Regions from separate parts of the Bradyrhizobium sp. 14AA genome, predicted to be linked through region 3. Evidence: predicted binding sites of a transcription regulator. Region 3 holds the regulator's gene; each other region holds the start of a gene.
The links. Region 3 encodes PhoB, which activates phosphate uptake and scavenging genes when phosphate is short. Its sites were predicted from a motif close to TGTCATNNANCTGTCAT; they were not measured.
Positions count from the first base shown of each region.

Region 1 (4,754 bases), on a different contig from region 3:
CGACTCGGTCTGCCGGCGGTCGGTGACGTCCTCGTGGGTCTTGATCAGATATTGCGGTTCGCCGGCATCATTGAGCACGGTGGCGCGGCGGGTCAGGAACAGCCGCAGGCCGTCCTTGGTGGAGATCGGGTGCTCCTCGGTGATCATCCCGCGCTTCTTGATCGCGGCCTCGTCGCGCGCGATGATCAGCTTGGCTTCCTTGGCATTGAAGATGTCCGACGCGGTCAGGCCCGTGGCTTCCTCGCGCCTGCGGTTGAGGATCGTCTCCGCGCTGCGGTTGGCGAGCAGATAGCGGCCGTCCTTGACCTGCTCGACGATCAGCGCCACCGGGATGTTGTCGACCACGAGCTCGAGGAACTTCTTGGTGCTCTCCAGCTCCTGCGACAGCGAGCGCCGGTCAGTGATGTCCTCGAACACCAGCAGCAGAAACTCGGGCTTGTTGCTCTCGTTGCGGACCACGATCCGGATCGAGGCGACCATGCGCCGCTCGCCGCCGCGGTCGACCTCGAACTCGTTACGGAACTGGCCGTCCGGGGAGTTGAGCGCCGCCCGGTCGGTCGCCTCGATACTGGCTGCCGAGACCGGCGCAAACAGCTCGCGCGCGTTCTTGCCGACGGCATGGTCCCGCGAGAACCCCCAGAACCGCTCATAGGCGCTGTTGGCGAAGATGTAGCAGCCATCCTCGATGTTCTTTGCGGCCACGCAGGCCGGCACATGGTCCAGCACCGATTCCAGGAATTGCTTGGTGGAAGCGAGCTGTCGCGACAGCTTGCGCTGCTCGCTGACGTCCAGATGCGTCGCCACCGAGCCGCCGTTCGGCAGCACGAAAAACTTCACCAGGATGGCTCGCCCGTCGGGCAGCTCGGTGATCAGGCCGTTGTGGCTTGCCGCCTTCTCGTAGAATTCGTCGTCGGAGATGCCGCCGAGCACCCCGTGCTTGCGCCTGAGCCCAAGAAGCTCATAGCCGTCCATATTGGCCCAGAGTTCCGACCGCATCAGGCCGTAGATATCGAGATAGCGGTCGTTGCAGAAGATGATGCGCCGCTGCGCATCCGTCATCACCACGCCCTGGTTGAGATTGTTCATGGCGGAGGAGACGAAGGCATTGCGCCGCAATTGCAAACGCCTGGTCCGGCGCAGCGAGGAATGAATCCACAGGGCGATCGCGACGAGGAACGCGCAGACGACGACGCCCGCGATCAGGGCTTCCCAGACCACGTTGGGATCGATCTTGTCGAGATAGCTCGGAGGGGCGAGGCTATCCGACAGCGCAACGGCACGCGCAGGCGCGACCGCGCCGGCCAGGCACACGACGGCCTGCACAGCAATCGGTAGCGTGCTGCCCACGTGCCAGTTCTTCTCAGCCATCAGCCACCCGCGATTTCAACGTCGGATTGTCTGGCTTCACGGGTTTGGATCGGGTAAACGCCTGTACGCGCAACAGAAAAATCTGACGTGAAATACGGCAATTGCCCTGACATGATAAATGCTTCCTTAACGGAAAATGGCCCCGCGCCGTCGCTTCCAGGCCTGACGCCACCGGTGCTTCCAGCGGACCTCCTGCACAACCATGGATAGGGTCGACTGTGTCGTCATCGGAGCCGGCGTGGTCGGGCTCGCGGTGGCTCGAAAGCTCGCCCGGGCCGGGCGTGAGGTCATCGTGCTCGAGGAGGCCGAGGCGATCGGCACCATCACTTCCTCGCGCAACAGCGAGGTGATCCATGCCGGCATCTACTACCGCGCCGGCAGCTGGATGGCGCGCATGTGCGTCGACGGCAAGCACGCGCTCTACCGCTATTGTGCCGAGCGCGGCATCCCGCACAGGAATTGCGGCAAGCTGATCGTCGCGACCAACCCGAAAGAGACCGAGAAGCTGCAATCGATCAAGGCGCATGCCGAGGCGAATGGCGTGCTCGACATGCAGCTGCTCGCGGGCGAGGCGGCACGCGCGCTGGAGCCGGCGCTCGCCTGCGACGCCGCGCTGCTGTCGCCGTCGACCGGCATCATCGACAGCCACGCCTACATGCTCTCGCTGCGTGGTGAAGCCGAGGAAGCCGGTGCGGCCTTCGCATTTCACACCCCGCTGATCCGCGCCAAGGCAACCGCCGGAATCATCGAGATCGAGGCCGGCGGTGAAGCGCCGATGACGCTGCAATGCAGCCTGCTCGTCAACGCCGCGGGTCTCTCGGCAACGACAGTGGCGCGCAATATCGACGGCATGCCGCTGGACCGCATTCCGCCGGCCTATCTCGCCAAGGGAAACTACTTCAGCTGCAATGCCAGGGCGCCGTTCTCGCGCCTGATCTATCCGGTGCCCGAACCCGGTGGGTTAGGCGTGCATTTGACGCTGGACATGGCGGGACAGGCGCGTTTCGGCCCCGACGTCGAGTGGATCGAGACGATCGATTACGAGGTCGACCCGTCACGCGCAGAGCGATTCTACCCCGCGATCCGCAAATACTGGCCGACGCTGCCTGACGGCGCGTTGATGCCGAGCTATTCGGGCATCCGCCCGAAGATCGTGCCGCCGGCCGTCGCCACGCAGGATTTCTTGATGCAGGGCCCGCGCGATCATGGCGTCGCAGGTTTGATCAACCTGTTCGGCATCGAATCGCCGGGACTGACGTCCTCGCTCGCGATCGCGGACCACGTCGCCGAGCTCGCAGAAATCTAGAGCGTTTTCGAGCGAAGTGGATACCGGTTCGCGTCAAGAAAACGCGTCCAAACAAGCATCCAGGCGCCGCGCAAATATCTTCGCACGGCTTCGCGCCTTGCAGCAGGGAATGAGCGCAAAGGCTCTCATCCCTGCTGAAAGGGTGCGATCAACTCTACGCTGTTACGGGGGTTACTAGTGGAGCGTGTTGCCGTGCTTCAGACGCTCGATCTGGTCCTTGACCATCAACTTCCGGCGCTTCAACTCAACAATTTGCAGGTCGTCTGTTGAAAGGTGCACGAGAGCTTCGTGCAATTCGTTTTCGAGAAGTTTGTGCTTCCGCTCCAATTCAACCAGATGTGCCTGAATTGTCATTCGAAACCTCCTCGGTAGGGGTGAACCTCAGGATTCGATCCGGACGACGAAGTCTACATCACCGATTCGTTCTGTCGATGGGTATCCGTCGTCGCAGCGTCATTTTTGAAAATTCATATGTAATGAAGCGTGAGTAATGGAACCGCGCAGGAAGAATCCATGATATCAATGCACTTGCGCATCACCGCAGCGGCTCGCAAGAAAATATCTTGCGGGAGATCGGCGGACGGCGGTCGCAGATCGCTTGCGATCACGCTGCGCAAGGACGATAATTTCCACAGGGCATCCACAGCCTTAATTTCACGCCTATCGGTTTTCGGCCACCGCAGACATGACCAATGAAGACGAGCGTGAGCTCGAAGCCGAGCTCACCCGGTTGCAGCAGGAACACCGAGATCTCGATGCGGCGATCGATGCACTGCATCAATCGCCCGCCCCCGACCTGTTGCGGTTACAGCGGTTGAAGAAACGCAAGCTGTTGTTGCGCGACCGCATCGCGTTCATCGAAGACCAGATCACGCCCGACATCATCGCCTGATCCGCGAGCGCGGCTTTTCGCGGCGGCCTGAAGCCCAAGCGAATCCGCTTGACTCGAAAAGAACAAAATAGGAACATTTAGACACCCCAACGCCCCCAGGAAACGCCCAAGCGCAAGGCACGAGGACAACGCAGATGTCGGCAACCGCCCTTCTCGACAACAGTCATTATGAACAGGCCTGCGATCAGGCGATCGCGATGTGCGACGGCAATCTGCGCAGCACCATCAAGGCGCTGATCATGGCCAACGAATATCTGGAAGCCGAGCTGGAAGAGTTGCAGGCCGCGATCTCCGCCGGCTGCATTCCGGAGACACCGCGCAGCAAGATGCGGGGCAAGAGCAGCAGCGCCGCTTAGTTTCAACATTGGAGCAACGCCATGTCGGATGTGACCTATTACGTTGCAATGCCCTTTCTGATCGATGCCGACGGATCGCCGGTCGCGGGCGCCGCCGAGGAATGCCAGAGCTCGACGGCCGCGTTGCGGCGCGCCGAGATCTTGTCGCACGGTGCCGGCCACATCGGCGCGGTCGCATTCAGCCGCAGCGGCGATCCCATGACCGGCGAATTCGGCGACGCCACGCTGCTGCGTAAATTCGGCAACGTGCCGGAAGATCTGGCCACGCTGTAAGGGGGTTGTTGTTTGAGCATGATCTTTTCGGAAAACCGCTGCACACTTTTCCGGATCATGCTCTAGCTGCCGACCAGCCTGATCTGCGGCTCGTGCCGCCGGTGGGCCTTGCGCACATACATGGCGGCATCCGCCTCCTCCAGGGCGCGGCCTGCGTCGGACTGCGCCCCCAGCAGCGCGACGCCGGCGGAAGCGCCCGCGCTCACATGCTGGCCGCGAAAGACAAAAGACAATTCGTCGATCGCCTGCTCGAAGGCCGATGCCTTCGCCTTGGCGTCGGTCTCGCTGAGATTCCAGAGCAGCAGCGCGAACTCATCGCCGCCGAGCCGGCCGACGACGTCAGAGGCGCGAACCTGCCGCGTCAGCGTGCCGGCAATCGCCTTGAGCACCTCGTCGCCGGCGGCATGGCCGAAGGTATCGTTGATCGGCTTCAGCCGGTCGACGTCGAGCACGATCAGCGCGCCGGTGGCGCGGTAGCGCTTCATGTAGGCAATGGCGCGCGCCAGCTCGCGCTCGAAACCGCGCCGGTTCGGAATCTCGAGCAGGAAATCGGTGTCGG
Region 1 covers NZ_JAVAYM010000006.1:274,361-279,114, reverse strand. Annotated here, with positions in the region: gene RAD15_RS14535 (sensor domain-containing protein) at 1-1,368, opposite strand, end outside; gene RAD15_RS14530 (NAD(P)/FAD-dependent oxidoreductase) at 1,571-2,674, shown strand; gene RAD15_RS14525 (YdcH family protein) at 2,849-3,028, opposite strand; gene RAD15_RS14520 (YdcH family protein) at 3,360-3,566, shown strand; gene RAD15_RS14515 (hypothetical protein) at 3,701-3,922, shown strand; gene RAD15_RS14510 (hypothetical protein) at 3,944-4,195, shown strand; gene RAD15_RS14505 (GGDEF domain-containing protein) at 4,258-4,754, opposite strand, start outside.
Region 1: a site for PhoB is predicted at 3,115-3,131, ahead of RAD15_RS14525 (YdcH family protein). Genes of this name have one in related genera too.

Region 2 (4,754 bases), on a different contig from region 3:
CCGCAACATTGGTGTCGCTGGACGATTCCACCGCCTAGACTCGCACTCATCGGTGTGAACGCCAAGGGGCAGCCTCAAGGCTATGGCAAGACTCCGTTTTGCAGGCCCATGCCGCGCCCGATCGCGTTCACTTGATTCGCAAAGGCCTGCCCCCGTCGCGAATCACCCCCGCCAGCGCTTGCTGGCGTTCCACGGTCGCGCTAGGACAGGCGATGTAGGACAGGCTATGGCGGTGTCCGTATCAACCAGATGTATCCCGCGATGACGACCCCGGTCGCACTCACCATCGCCGGCTCGGATTCGAGTGGCGGCGCCGGCATCCAGGCCGACCTCAAGACCTTTGCCGCGCTCGGCGTCTATGGCGCCTCTGCCATCACGGCGCTGACGGCGCAGAACACCAGGGGCGTCACCGGCATTCACGCGGTGCCCGCCGAGTTCGTCACCGCGCAGATCGACTCCGTGTTCTCCGACCTCGACATCGGCGCGGTGAAGATCGGCATGGTGGCGCAGGCTGCCAGCATCGATGCGATTGCGGCCGCGCTGTCGCGCTGGAAGCCGGGGCATGTGGTGCTCGATCCCGTGATGGTGGCGACATCGGGCGATCGCCTGCTGGCGTCCGAGGCCGTCGATGCTCTGCGCATCAGGCTGATGCCGCTGGCCTCGGTGATCACGCCGAACCTGCCGGAGGCCGCGGCGCTGCTCGGCGAGCCGGTCGCGGCAAGCGAGGCCGAGATCGAAAGCCAGGGGCGCCGGCTGCTGGCGCTGGGCTGCCGCGCGGTCCTGATCAAGGGCGGGCACGGCGAGGGCGCCGAGAGCATCGACTATCTCGTTGATGCCCGGAAAACGATTGCGCTTGCCGCGCCGCGCATTGCCACGCGCAACACCCATGGCACCGGCTGCTCGCTGTCCTCGGCGGTCGCGGCCGGGCTCGCCAGGGGCGAAGCTCTCGAGCCGGCCGTGCGCAATGCCAAGGCCTGGATCAGCGCCGCGATCGCAGCCGCCGACCGTTTCAGCGTCGGTCACGGCCACGGGCCGATCCACCATTTCCACAGGTTTTACTGACGCTGCCGGGAGTGTGCACCAGCGGTGCGCAGAACCGCTGCCGTTTTTCCGTTCAGGACAGTCCGTGCGGCGGCCCGTTTCACCCTCCCCTGGAGGGGGAGGGTCGGCTCACATTGAGCGCAGCGAAAATGTGAGACGGGGTGGGGTGACGGTCTCTCCGCAACCAACAGTGCCCGTGTTGAGAGATCACCCCACCCCGCTCGCGCTGCGCGCGATCGACCGTCCCCCTCCAGGGGAGGGTAAGAGCCGACCGGGGCAAATTTCATCATCCTCGTTGCCGTTCCGCGGTTCCGGTAGCCGCTGCCGTGCCATGTCGCCTGATTGTCGCATGCGACTGATATTCGCAGGGAGGGCGAGGCAAGGCGTGATTCGTATTTGAAGGTGCCTCAAAGGTTCAATTGGTCATCCCCCTGTCACGGGACATTGTTACAGGCTGGCGCATGGGAAGTTACGATGTGAGTGACGAGAGCCCCGAGCGGCGCTTTCGCACGTTGTTCATCTCCGACGTTCATCTCGGAGCCCGCGGTTCTCAAGCCGACCTTCTGCTCGACTTCCTGCGTTACCATGATGCCGACACGATCTACCTCGTCGGCGACATCGTCGACGGCTGGGCGTTGAAGTCGAGCTGGCACTGGCCGCAGTCGCATAACGACCTCGTCCAGAAGCTTTTGCGCAAGGCGCGCAAGGGCGCCAAGGTCATCTACATCCCCGGCAATCACGACGAGTTCCTGCGCAATTATTACGGCACGCATTTCGGCGGCATCGACGTCGTCGAGAACACCGTCCACACCGGCGTGGACGGCAAGCGTTATCTCGTCATCCACGGCGACATCTTCGATCTCGTGGTGCAGAACGCGCGCTGGCTCGCCCATCTCGGCGACAAGGCCTACGACTTCGCGATCCAGATGAATCGCTTCGTCAACTTCTTCCGGCGCATGTTCAAGGTGCCCTATTGGTCGCTGTCGCAATGGGCCAAGCAGAAGGTCAAGAACGCCGTCAACTATATCGGCGCGTTCGAGCAGGCGCTCGCCGCCGAGGCGCGGCGCCACGACGCCGACGGCGTGATCTGCGGCCACATCCACTACGCGGTGATCCGCGACGAGGCCGGCATCCGCTACATGAATTGCGGCGACTGGGTCGAGAGCTGTACCGCGCTGGTCGAACACGACGACGGCCATTTCGAGATCATCACCTGGGCGGACCATTTGCAGAAGCCGGCGGAAGTTCCGCAGGTCGCAGCACGAGCTGCATGACGAGAGCTGAATGATGCGCATCCTGGTCGCGACCGACGCCTGGCACCCGCAAGTCAACGGTGTGGTTCGGACGCTGACCAAGCTCGCTGACGCCGCCGAGACGCTTCGCGTCGAAGGTCTTGGCGTCACGTTCACGTTCCTGACGCCGCAATCGTTCCGCACCTTCGCGATGCCAAGCTATCGCGACGTGCGGCTGGCGATGCCGCGTCCCGCCAGAATCGCGAAGCTGATCGAGGATGCGCGCCCGGACAGCATCCACATCGCGACCGAAGGGCCGATCGGCCTGATGGTCCGCCGCTACTGCCGCCAGCGCAAGCTGCCGTTCACGACCAGCTTCCACACCCGCTTTCCCGAATATGTCCGCGCCCGCGTGCCGGTTCCGGGCTCGCTGATCTGGCGGGCGCTGCGCCGCTTCCATGCGCCCAGCCGCGCCGTGATGGCGGCAACGCCTGCGCTCGCCCGCGAGCTCGGCGAACGCGGCTTTGACAACGTGGTGCTGTGGCCGCGCGGCGTCGACACCCAGCTGTTTCATCCCCGCGCCATCGACCTCTGCCTGCCGGCGCCGGTGTTCCTGTCGGTCGGCCGGGTCGCGGTGGAGAAGAATCTCGAGGCGTTCCTCGACCTCGATCTGCCCGGCACCAAGGTCATCGTCGGCGACGGCCCGGCGCGTGCCTCGCTCGAAGAAGCCTATCCCGATGCGATCTTCCTCGGCGAGAAGCACGGCGATGCGCTGGCGGAAATCTATGCGGCCGCCGACGTGTTCGTATTCCCCAGCAAGACCGACACGTTCGGCCTGGTCCTGCTGGAAGCGCTCGCGAGCGGCCTGCCGGTGGCCGCCTTCCCGGTGAAGGGACCCCGCGACGTGATCGGCGATGCCCCGGTCGGCGCCCTCGATCACGACCTGCGCAACGCCTGCTTCGCCGCGCTCGGCGTCTCCCGGCAGGACTGCGTCGCGTTCGCCGCCAATTACACCGGGAAGCCTCGGCCCGGGCGTTCGTGGACAGTATCCAGGCGGTTGGGGCCGTGCTGCCCGGCCGGACCGGCGCGGAACAGCCGCGCTTCGTCGCCTGAGAGGCAAAATCCTCTCGCGGAGGTGTCTTGCCCGGGCCTCATCGGCCGCGATAACATTCCGCCATGACCGAACAGCTCCTCCCGATCGGCCCTGCCGACATCGATGCCGCAGCGCGCGTAATCGCGCCCTACGCCATCCGCACCCCGCTGTTGTCCTTTCCCGTGCTCAATGAGCGCGTCGGTGCCAAAGTGTTCCTGAAGCCGGAGATGCTCCAGCGCACCGGCTCCTTCAAGTTCCGCGGCGCCTTCAACAAGGTGTTCTCGATCCCGCAGGACAAGCGCGCCGGCGGCGTCGTCGCGTTCTCCTCCGGCAACCACGCCCAGGGCGTGGCGGCCGCGGCAAAGATCCTCGACATGCAGGCGACCATCGTGATGCCTGCGGATGCGCCGCTGTCGAAGCGCGAGCGCACCAAATCCTACGGCGCCGAAGTCGTGCTCTACGATCGCGACCGCGACGACCGCGAAGCGATCTCGCGCGGCATCGCCGAGAAGCGCGGCGCGACGCTGGTCAGGCCCTATGACGATCCCTTCGTGATCGCGGGGCAGGGCACCGCCGGCCGCGAGATCGCGGAGGACATGGCAACGCTGGGCCTCAGCCCCGACATCGTGGTGGCGCCGGCCTCCGGCGGGGGCCTGATCGCGGGCGTCGCAACGGCCGTGAAGGCGCGCTATCCGCTAGCCGAGATCGTGGTGGCCGAGCCCGAGGCATTCGACGATCACGGCATTTCGCTGACCGCCGGCCATCGCGAACCGCATCCGCCCGCGGGCCGCACCATCTGCGACGCGCTGATGGCGCTGATCCCCGGCGAGATGACGTTTGCGATCAACAGCAAGCTGCTCGCGCGTGGCGTGACGGCATCAGACAAGGAAGTCGGCGCCGCCGTCGCCTTTGCCTATCGCGAGCTGAAGCTGGTGGTCGAGCCGGGCGGCGCCGTGGGCCTCGCTGCGCTGCTTGCGGGACGTCTCGACGTTGCCGGAAAGAACGTCGTCATTGTGCTGTCGGGCGGCAACGTGGATGCCGATCTGTTCGCCGAGCTGGTGGCCTAATCTTCGGGGAGGCTGGCACTGCAGCGTAGCCTCGTTCTAGAGACCCGCGAGGGCCAAATAGAGATTGTCGATGAGCCGACATATTCGTTCGGCTCCGCGGATCATCTGCGAAAGTACGATGCGGAAATCCGTCTTGACGGCGCTGATCTCAACTCCGTTCACGGAGTGAAGGCCGACGGGAAGTGGTCCGCGGTCTTTGCCGCCAGCGGAGGGCGTTCTGGCATCCATCAACACTCCGCCGTCGAAGTGGATCGTCATCTATATCTCGCGGTGGGTGACCGAGTGGTCTGCTTGGACCTTGCGACAGGTTCGAGGGCGTGG
Region 2 covers NZ_JAVAYM010000005.1:279,693-284,446, forward strand. Annotated here, with positions in the region: gene thiD (bifunctional hydroxymethylpyrimidine kinase/phosphomethylpyrimidine kinase) at 262-1,062, shown strand; gene RAD15_RS12960 (UDP-2,3-diacylglucosamine diphosphatase) at 1,503-2,315, shown strand; partial or broken gene RAD15_RS12965 (glycosyltransferase family 4 protein) at 2,329-3,386, shown strand; gene RAD15_RS12970 (threonine/serine dehydratase) at 3,450-4,433, shown strand; gene RAD15_RS12975 (hypothetical protein) at 4,470-4,691, opposite strand.
Region 2: a site for PhoB is predicted at 1,463-1,479, ahead of RAD15_RS12960 (UDP-2,3-diacylglucosamine diphosphatase). Genes of this name have one in related genera too.

Region 3 (4,754 bases):
CGGCCAGCTGATGCTCGACCAGACCAACATCCTCGATCCCAGGCTGGACCTCAATTTGCTGCGCGCGCGCGTCGGCATGGTCTTCCAGAAGCCGACGCCGTTCCCGATGACGATCTACGAGAACATCGCCTTCGGCATCCGTCTCTACGAGAAGATCTCGAAGTCCGAGATGGACGACCGCGTCGAGAAGGCGCTGCGCGGCGGCGCGCTGTGGAACGAGGTCAAGGACAAGCTCAACGCCTCCGGCCTGTCGCTCTCCGGTGGCCAGCAGCAGCGCCTCTGCATTGCCCGCACCGTTGCGGTGCGGCCCGAGGTGATCCTGTTCGACGAGCCCTGCTCGGCGCTCGACCCGATCTCGACCGCCAAGGTCGAGGAGCTGATCCAGGAGCTGTCGGAGAACTACACGATCGCGATCGTCACCCACAACATGCAGCAGGCGGCGCGCGTCTCCGACAAGACCGCCTTCATGTATCTCGGCGAGCTGATCGAGTTCGACGACACCAGCAAGATCTTCACGTCGCCGACCGACCGGCGCACGCAGGATTACATCACCGGCCGGTTCGGCTGAGGAGACGGGACATGGGTTCTGAACATACCGCAAAGGCTTTCGACACCGACCTCCAGGAGCTCACCCGCCTGGTCGCCGAGATGGGCGGCATTGCCGAGCGCATGATCGTCGATTCCGTCGACGCGCTGATCCGCCGCGACGTCGCGCTCGGCCAGCGCGTCGTCACCACCGACGCCGAGCTCGATGCGCTGCAGAAGCGCATCGAGGAGCGCGCCGTGCTCACCATCGCCCGCCGCCAGCCGATGGCGGTCGATTTGCGCGAGATCGTCGGCGCCATGCGCGTTGCGACCGACCTCGAGCGGATCGGCGACCTCGCCAAGAACATGGGCAAGCGCGTCGCGGCGCTGGAGACGGACTTCCATCCGCTCAAGCTGTTCCGCGGCCTCGAGCACATGACCGATCTCGTGCAGCAGCAGGTCAAGTCGGTGCTGGACGCCTATGCCGCGCACGATCTGCCGGCGGCGATGGCGGTGTGGAAGGGCGACGAGGAAGTCGACGCCATCTGCACCTCGCTGTTCCGTGAGCTCCTCACCTACATGATGGAGGATCCGCGCAACATCTCGTTCTGCATTCATCTGATGTTCTGCGCCAAGAACATCGAGCGGATCGGCGACCACGCCACCAACATCGCCGAGACCGTGTTCTACATGATCGAGGGTCAGGCGATCACCGACAAGCGGCCGAAGGGCGACATGACGACCTTCGCCACGACGATTCCGAACACCTAAGGAGCGACGACACCATGGGCGCACGCATTATGGTGGTTGAGGACGAGGAAGCTCTCACCGAGCTTCTCCGCTACAACCTCGAAGGCGACGGCTATGACGTCGAGACGGTGATGCGCGGCGATGACGCCGACACTCGTCTCAAGGAGCACATCCCCGATCTGATCGTGCTGGACTGGATGCTGCCGGGGCTCTCCGGCATCGAGCTGTGCCGGCGGTTGCGGACCCGTCCCGAGACCAAGCAGCTCCCGATCATCATGCTCACCGCGCGCGGCGAGGAGAGCGAGCGGGTGCGCGGTCTTGCGACCGGCGCCGATGACTACATCGTCAAGCCATTCTCGGTGCCGGAGCTGCTGGCGCGCGTGAAGGGGCTCTTGCGGCGGGCCAGCCCCGAGCGGCTCGCCACCGTGCTCGCCTATGGCGACATCGAGCTCGACCGCGACAAGCGCCGCGTGGCGCGCTCGGGCCGGCCGATCGATCTCGGTCCGACCGAATATCGCCTCCTGGAGTTCTTCCTGGAACATCCCGGCCGCGTGTTCTCGCGCGAGCAGCTGCTCGACAGCGTCTGGGGCCGCGACATCTACATCGACGAGCGCACCGTCGACGTCCATATCGGCCGCCTGCGCAAGCTGCTCAATCTCGGCCGCGAGCAGGACCCGATCCGCACCGTCCGCGGCGCCGGCTACGCGCTGGATGATCGCTTTGCGAAGGCGGAGCAGGTGTGAGGGTTGGGACGCAGGCTTGAGTTTGGCCGCGGCCATAATCTCAGCCGTCGTCCCGGACAAGCGAAGCTGCAGGCAACGCGCAGCGTTGTCTGCAGCGAAGAGCAGATCCGGGACCCCTAACGACAGGGCGTGGTTGTTGTGCGAAAAAGGTAACTCCGAGTCCCCGTAACCACATCTGTCGTTGGCTATGGGTCCTGGATCTGCGCGCGCTTCAGGCGCGCTTGTCCGGGGCGACATCGGACGTCTTGAGCCGTCATCGTGTGACGGCTGCCGTCGTTGCAGTCAGCTAAATCCGTCTAACTCACCGCGGTCCCGGCTTCGCCGGTGCGCGGCGGCGATCTGCTGCCGGCTGGTAGGCGACGCGCGAGTGCTGGGCGCAATAGGGCAGGCCGGAGAGCGCCTTGCCGCCGCAGAAGAAGAAGTCTGGGCTCGAGGGATCGCCGACCGGCCAGTGGCAGGTCGCCTCGTTCAGCTCCAGCAGCGACAGCCGCTGGCTCATCGGCACCACGTTGTCGTAGGTGACCGGTTCGGCCTCCACCTCGACCTCGAAGGCCTGCGCCAGCGCGGTGTTGCCGCGCGAGATCGGACGGCTCACCCGCATCATGTGCTGCGCGGGACGCGCCTTGCGCGGCCGGGGCGCTGCCGATGAAGGGCTCTTGGCGCGGCCGGACAGGCCGAGCCTGTGCACCTTGCCGATCACGGCATTGCGGGTCACATTGCCGAGCTCAGCTGCGATCTGGCTGGCCGAAAGTCCGGCCTCCCAGAGCTTTTTAAGCTGTTCGACGCGATCGTCGGACCAGGTCAAAACCGTCATTGCACCCTTTCCCTCGCTGCGCGCCGCCATATCGGGGCCTTGCAGCGAATGCCTAAGCCTTGAAAAACCCGTGCCGCCAGAATCCCTTAAGGCTCGCCGGGTGCACGAAGTGCGCCCGAACGTTTACGCCGGTACATGAGGACTTAGAGATCAGAACCGCTGCACGAGATGTCGTATCTGACAGGGCAAACGCTACAATATGGCGTGACTCCCGCGCAAGAGTCCGCCGACTCGCTTCCACATGTTCCGTGGTGGAAACGCGCAAAATCGGCACCGCAAGACTACGGATTCAGCGTTTCCCGAGGCTTTCCAGTGGCATTGACACCCGCCTTGCCAGGCATAAGATAGTGTCACGTGCCGCCCTTAAAAGGCGGCACGTTTCGTTTTCCGGACCGGTCGATGGTGCGCTGCGCAAGGCAAACCAGGCTGGTCCCAACATCCAAATGCAACATCCAAGTGATCGTCATGACCAACAGCGCCGCGCCGCATCTGCTTCCCGTTTTCGCCAGGGCCGACCTCGGCTTCGAGCGCGGCGAAGGCTGCTGGCTCATCGCGACCAATGGTGATCGCTATCTCGATTTCACCTCCGGTGTCGCGGTGAACGCGCTCGGCCACGCCCATCCCGCGCTGGTCAAGGCGTTGCAGGAGCAGGCGACCAAGCTCTGGCACATGTCGAACCTGTTCCAGAGCCCGGATGGCGAGAAGCTCGCGAACCGGCTCTGCAATGAGAGCTTCGCGGACTTCGTGTTCTTCTGCAATTCCGGCGCCGAAGCGCTGGAGGGCGTGATCAAGCTGGTCCGCCATCACCACTTCTCCAAGGGGCATCCGGAGCGCTACCGCATGATCACCTTCGAGGGCGCCTTCCACGGCCGCACGCTGGCGACGTTGGCTGCAACGGGATCTGCAAAATATCTCGAAGGTTTCGGTCCGCCGATGGACGGCTTCGACCAGGTGCCGCATGGCGACATCGAGGCGGTGAAGAAGGCGATCGGTCCGCAGACCGCCGGCATTCTGATCGAGCCGATCCAGGGCGAGGGCGGCGTGCGGTCGGCGACGCCTTCTTTCCTGAGGGCGTTGCGCCAGCTCTGCGATGAGAAGGGCTTGCTGCTCGCGTTCGACGAGGTGCAGACCGGCATGGGCCGCACCGGCGATCTCTTCGCCCACAGGCGCACCGGCGTCATGCCTGACGTGATGTCGCTGGCCAAGGCACTGGGCGGCGGCTTCCCGATCGGCGCGGTGCTGGCGACTGCCGACGCGGCCGCTGGCATGGGGCCTGGCTCGCATGGCTCGACCTTCGGCGGCAATCCGCTGGCGATCGCGGCTGCGAACGCGGTGCTCGACGTCATGCTCAAGCCCGGCTTCTTCGACCACGTGCAGAAGATGTCGCTGCTGCTCAAGCAGAAGCTCGCCTCCGTGATCGACCGTCACCCCGATGTCGTCAGCGAAGTGCGCGGCGAGGGCCTCCTGATCGGCATCAAGGCCGTGGTGCCGTCGGGTGATCTGGTCGCGGCGCTGCGCAATGAAAAATTGCTCACGGTTGGCGCCGGCGACAATGTCGTGCGTTTCCTGCCGCCCTTGATCGTCACCGAAGCCGAGATCGAGGACAGCGTCGGGCGGCTCGAGCGCGCCTGCGCGGCAATCTCGTCCAGCCAGACCAAGCGGGCGGCAAGCTGATGAGCAAGTCCCCGAAGCACTTCCTCGACATCAACGAGCTGCCGCTGTCGGAGCTCAAGAGCATGCTCGCAGCCTCCTCCGCCATGAAGGCGAAGCAGAAGGCGCATCAGCCGGTCAGGCCACTCGAAGGCAAGACGCTGGCGATGATCTTCGAGCGCCCCTCGACGCGGACGCGCGTGTCGTTCGACGTCGCCATGCGCCAGCTCGGCGGCGAGCCCATCATGCTCACCGGCGCCGAGATGCAGCTC
Region 3 covers NZ_JAVAYM010000046.1:2,169-6,922, reverse strand. Annotated here, with positions in the region: gene pstB (phosphate ABC transporter ATP-binding protein PstB) at 1-568, shown strand, start outside; gene phoU (phosphate signaling complex protein PhoU) at 580-1,296, shown strand; gene phoB (phosphate regulon transcriptional regulator PhoB) at 1,311-2,018, shown strand; gene RAD15_RS41610 (GcrA family cell cycle regulator) at 2,320-2,832, opposite strand; gene RAD15_RS41605 (acetylornithine transaminase) at 3,298-4,506, shown strand; gene argF (ornithine carbamoyltransferase) at 4,506-4,754, shown strand, end outside.

Region 4 (4,754 bases), on a different contig from region 3:
CGCCGCATCGGACGCGCGCCGTCGATCGCGGCGGCCTCGAACACGCTCCTCGGGATCGCCTGCAGGCCGGCGAGGAAGAACAGGAAATTGTAGGAGATCTGCTTCCAGGCGGCGGCGAGGATGATCAGGCCGGCGGCCTGGTTGCCGTCGAGCAGCGGATTCCAGTCGACGCCCAGGCCGCGCAGATAGCGCGAGAGTACGCCGAGCGAGGGGTGCAGCATGAAGATCCAGAGCACGCCGACGACGGGCGGCGCCACCGCATAGGGCCAGATCAGCAGCGTGCGGTAGAGCATCGAGCCGCGCAGCGGCTTGTCGGCCATGACGGCAAGCAGCAGCGCAAACGACAGCGACGAGACCGCGATGGCGAACGAGAAGAAGAAGGTCCGGACGATCGCTTCGAAATAGGCGGGGTCTTTGAACAGCTCGATGTAATTGTCGAACCAGACGAAGGTCGACGAGAGGCCGAAGGCGTCCTGGAGCAGGAAGGACTGGATCACGGCCTGCAAGGCCGGCCAGTAGAAGAAAATCAGGACGATCGCGAGCTGCGGCGCAACCAGCGCGTAGGGCAATAGCTTCGACTGGAAAATGGCTTGCTTTTGCATGATATCAGCAGAAGCGGCAGGCCGCGTCGCGGCCTGCCGCTTCAATGCCTCACTTGACGGCGGTCTTTTCGAACTGACGCAGCATCGTGTTGCCGCGTTCGACCGCGGCATCAAGCGCCTGCTTGGCGGTCTTCTTGCCGGCCAGCGCCTGCTCGATCTCTTCCGACCAGACGTCGCGGAGCTGAACCATGTTGCCGAGACGCAGACCGCGGGAATTGTCGGTCGGCTCCTTGTTGGTCAGCTCGATCAGCGGCGTCTCGAGATAGGGCTGATCCTTGTAGAAGCCTTCTTCCTTTGCCTTGGCGTAGGCCGCCTTGGTGATCGGCAGATAGCCCGAGGCCTTGTGGATGTAGACCTGGCGATCGGTGTCGGAGAGGAACGTCAGGAATTTCGCGATGCCCTTGTATTCGTCGGCCGACTTGCCGCCCATGACCCAGAGCGAAGCGCCGCCGATGATCGAGTTCTGCGGCGCGCCCTTGGCGTCGGGATAATAGGGCATCGGCACGGCGGTGAAGGCGAACTTGGCCTGCGCCTTGACGTTGCCGAAGAAGGCCGACGAGGTCAGGTAGATCGGACATTCGCCCGACGTGAAGCGGCCTTCGCCGGTGTTGGTGCGGCCGGCATAGTCGTAGACCTTGGTCTTCTGGAGCTCGACCAGGTTTTCGAGATGCTTGACCTGGAGCGGTCCGTTGAATTCGAGCACGGTGTCGAAGCCGTCGAGACCGTTGGCCTTGCTGGCGAGCGGCACGTTGTGCCAGGCGGAGAGCTGCTCGAGATTGACCCAGGTGATCCAGGAGCCGGAGAAGCCGCAGGTATCGTGACCGGCCGCCTTCAGCTTCTTGCCGGCCTCGAACACTTCGGGCCAGGTCTTGGGGATCTCGACATTGGCTTTCTTCAGCTCGTCGAGATTGATCCACATGACCGTGGACGACGAGTTGAAGGGGAAGGACAGCATCTCGCCCTTCGAGGTCGAGTAGTAGCCGGTGATGGCGGGCAGGTAGATCTTGGGATCGAACTTCTCGCCGGCCTCGGCCATCAGCTTGTAGACCGGTTTCACGGCGCCGGTCGCGGCCATCATGGTGGCGGTGCCGACTTCGAACACCTGCATGATGTGCGGGGCGTTGCCGGCGCGGAACGCCGCGATGCCGGCGTTCATCGTGTCGGGGTAGTTGCCCTTGTAGGTCGGGATCACCTTGTAGTCGCTCTGCGACGCGTTGAAGTCGGTGGCGAGCTTGACGATGACGTCGTTGTTGGCGCCGGTCATCGCGTGCCACCACTGGATCTCGGTCGCGGCCAGGGCCGGCGAGGCCGACAAGCCGACCGTGATTGCGAATGCGGCTGCCGCCCCAAAATGTCGAAGAGCCATCAAGAAAACCTCCCTTGCCCGTCAATAAAGAAGCGCTTGCGCTAGCAGCGCCATATGACGTTCACATGACTGTGTAAGCGGCCGAAACGAAAGCGGCAAGCGCTGCAAAAGGGAAGTCGTCAAATAGGCGAATGCGGCGTGGACAGCCGTATCCGTTCGCACTGCACATGCGTGGGCGCGCCGCAGTGCGGCATTACTTGGGTGAGGAGGTCGGGCCCTAGCGCTTGCGCTCGGGGCCGCAGACCGTGCCCTTTTCGACCATCGCGTCGATCTCGGTCTTGGAATATCCGAACTCGCCCAGCACCTCCTGGGCGTGCTGGCTGAATTTCGGCGGCAGGCGCCGCAGGCTCGGCTTGCTGCGGTCGAGCCGGATCGGCGACGCCACGCCCTTGTACCAGTCCTTCTCGATGACATCGCCGCGGGCGATGGTGTGTGGATTGGTCAGCGCCTGGTCGATCTTCTGCACGGGGCCAGCGGGCAGGCCTGCCGCGAGCAGGCGGTTGCACAGCGGCTCGGCCTCGTGCTGGCTGAACACGGCGGCAAGCTCCGCGCGCAGCGCCTCGCGGTTGGCGATGCGGTCCTTGTTGCGGGCGAAACGTGAATCGGTGCCGAGCTCGGGCTTGCCGATCTCCTTGGCGAGCTTGCGGAAGGTGCCGTCATTGCCGACGCCGATGAAGATGTTGTCGGTCTTGGTCGGGAAGATCGCGTAGGGCACGAGGTTGGGGTGCTCGTTGCCGGTGAGCGACGGCGGCTTGCCATGCATGAAATAATTCGCGGTGTGCGGATGCATGATGGCAAGGCCGGTCTCGTACAGCGTCGTCTCCAGGAACTGGCCCTGGCCGGAGCGCTGCCGCTCCGACAACGCCATCAGGATGCCGATCGCCGCATAGAGTCCGGTGGTGATGTCGACCAGCGGCACGCCGATCCGCATCGGGCCGCTCTCCGGCGAGCCGGTCGCGGCGATCATGCCGGTCATGGCCTGGATGATGGCGTCATAGCCGGGATTGCCGCCGCGCGGACCGTCGGCGCCGAAGCCGCAGATCCGGCAATGCACGAGCCGCGGAAATTTTGTGCTGAGCACATCGTTGCCGATGCCCCATTTTTCCAGCGTGCCCGGCTTGAAATTCTCGATCAGGACGTCGGCGGTCTCCAGCATCTTGAGCAGCACGACGCGGCCGCCTTCGGAGGCGAGGTCGAGGCCGATCGAGCGCTTGTTGCGGTTGATGCCGACGAAATAGGCCGCGTCTTCCTCGTGGAAGGGAGGGCCCCATTCGCGAACCTCGTCGCCTGCCGGCGGCTCGACCTTGATCACGTCGGCGCCGTGGTCGGCGAGGATCTGGGTGCAGTAGGGACCGCCAAGCACGCGCGTGAGATCGATGACGCGCAGTCCGCTCATTGCGCCGGTTGCTGCTCCAGAACTGGCCGCTTCAGTCATGCCTTCGCTTCCCTGTGTCGATGTTTGGTCACAGGCCTAGCGAGGTTTTTTTGGGCCAGCAATGGCCTGCCGCGTAGGGCCGCATGCGCCGCCGCTGCGCAATCCCGCGATGTGGGAAATCAACGGAAGCGGCCGGCCCGAGGGGGATCCCGGGCCAGCCAATCCGCACTTCCGATCAGACGACCGTCAGGCGAACGTCGACGTTGCCGCGCGTGGCGTTGGAGTACGGGCACACCTGGTGCGCCTTCTCGACCAGCGCCTCGGCTTCCGCGCGGGCAAGGCCCGGCAGCGCGACGGCGAGATCGATGTCGAGACCGAAGCCGCCGGCCGAACGCGGACCGATGCCGACGGTCGCGGTGACGGAGGCGTCGGCGGGAACCTTCGGGCCGCCCTGCGAGGACACGAACTTCATCGCGCCGATGAAGCAGGCGGCATAGCCGGCCGCAAACAGCTGCTCGGGATTGTTGCCGGCACCGCCGCCGCCGCCGAGCTCCTTCGGCGTGGTGAGCTTGACGTCGAGCGCGCCGTCGAGGGTCGCAGCATGGCCATCACGGCCGCCGGTGGCCTTTGCACTGGTCTTGTAGAGGACATTCACGGACATTGTCGTCTCCTCGGGGTTTCCGGTTGGGGCGCGATCTTTATTGCAGACAATTAGATTGCGCGCAATTGAAATTTCGGCGTCTCACATTTAATTGTTCGCAATTGAATGTGCCGCCGGCCGGCCCCAGAATGGGAGGAAATCCCGTGAGATTCTCCATGCCTCGAAAACACTCGGCAGCGGACGCGCCGCTGCGGCTCGACAACCAGATCTGCTTTGCGGTCTATTCGGCCGCGCATGCCTTCAACCGCGTCTACAAGCCGCTGCTCGACCGGCTCGGCCTGACCTACCCGCAATATCTGGTCATGCTGGTGCTGTGGGAGCGCGACGATGTGCCGGTGAAGGACATCGGCGAAAGGCTGTTCCTGGATTCGGGCACGCTGACGCCGCTGCTCAAGCGGCTCGAAGCCGCCCATCTCGTCAAGCGGACCCGCTCCAGCGAGGACGAGCGTCAGGTGCTGATCGCGCTGACGCCGCAGGGCCACGCCTTGAAGGAAAAGGCCCGCGCCGTGCCGCAGTCGATTCTGGCGGCGTCGGACTGCTCGGTGTCGGAACTGGTGGCGATGAAAGACGAGATCGTCGCGCTGAGGGATCGGCTGAATGCGGTCATCGGGGAGTAGGGAACGGATGCGCGCGATCAGAAATGCTTCTTAGCGAACGCGCGCCCCGACCCAGATTTCAGCTATCGCTCGAATGCGACAGCACATGCGGCGTCGTCGAACGCGAAATAGGTCCGGATTCGCCAAGGCCCGT
Region 4 covers NZ_JAVAYM010000004.1:175,645-180,398, forward strand. Annotated here, with positions in the region: gene ugpA (sn-glycerol-3-phosphate ABC transporter permease UgpA) at 1-602, opposite strand, end outside; gene ugpB (sn-glycerol-3-phosphate ABC transporter substrate-binding protein UgpB) at 652-1,968, opposite strand; gene RAD15_RS10855 (CaiB/BaiF CoA transferase family protein) at 2,186-3,403, opposite strand; gene RAD15_RS10860 (organic hydroperoxide resistance protein) at 3,579-4,004, opposite strand; gene RAD15_RS10865 (MarR family winged helix-turn-helix transcriptional regulator) at 4,160-4,621, shown strand; gene RAD15_RS10870 (GIY-YIG nuclease family protein) at 4,684-4,754, opposite strand, start outside.
Region 4: a site for PhoB is predicted at 2,023-2,039, ahead of ugpB (sn-glycerol-3-phosphate ABC transporter substrate-binding protein UgpB). Genes of this name have one in related genera too.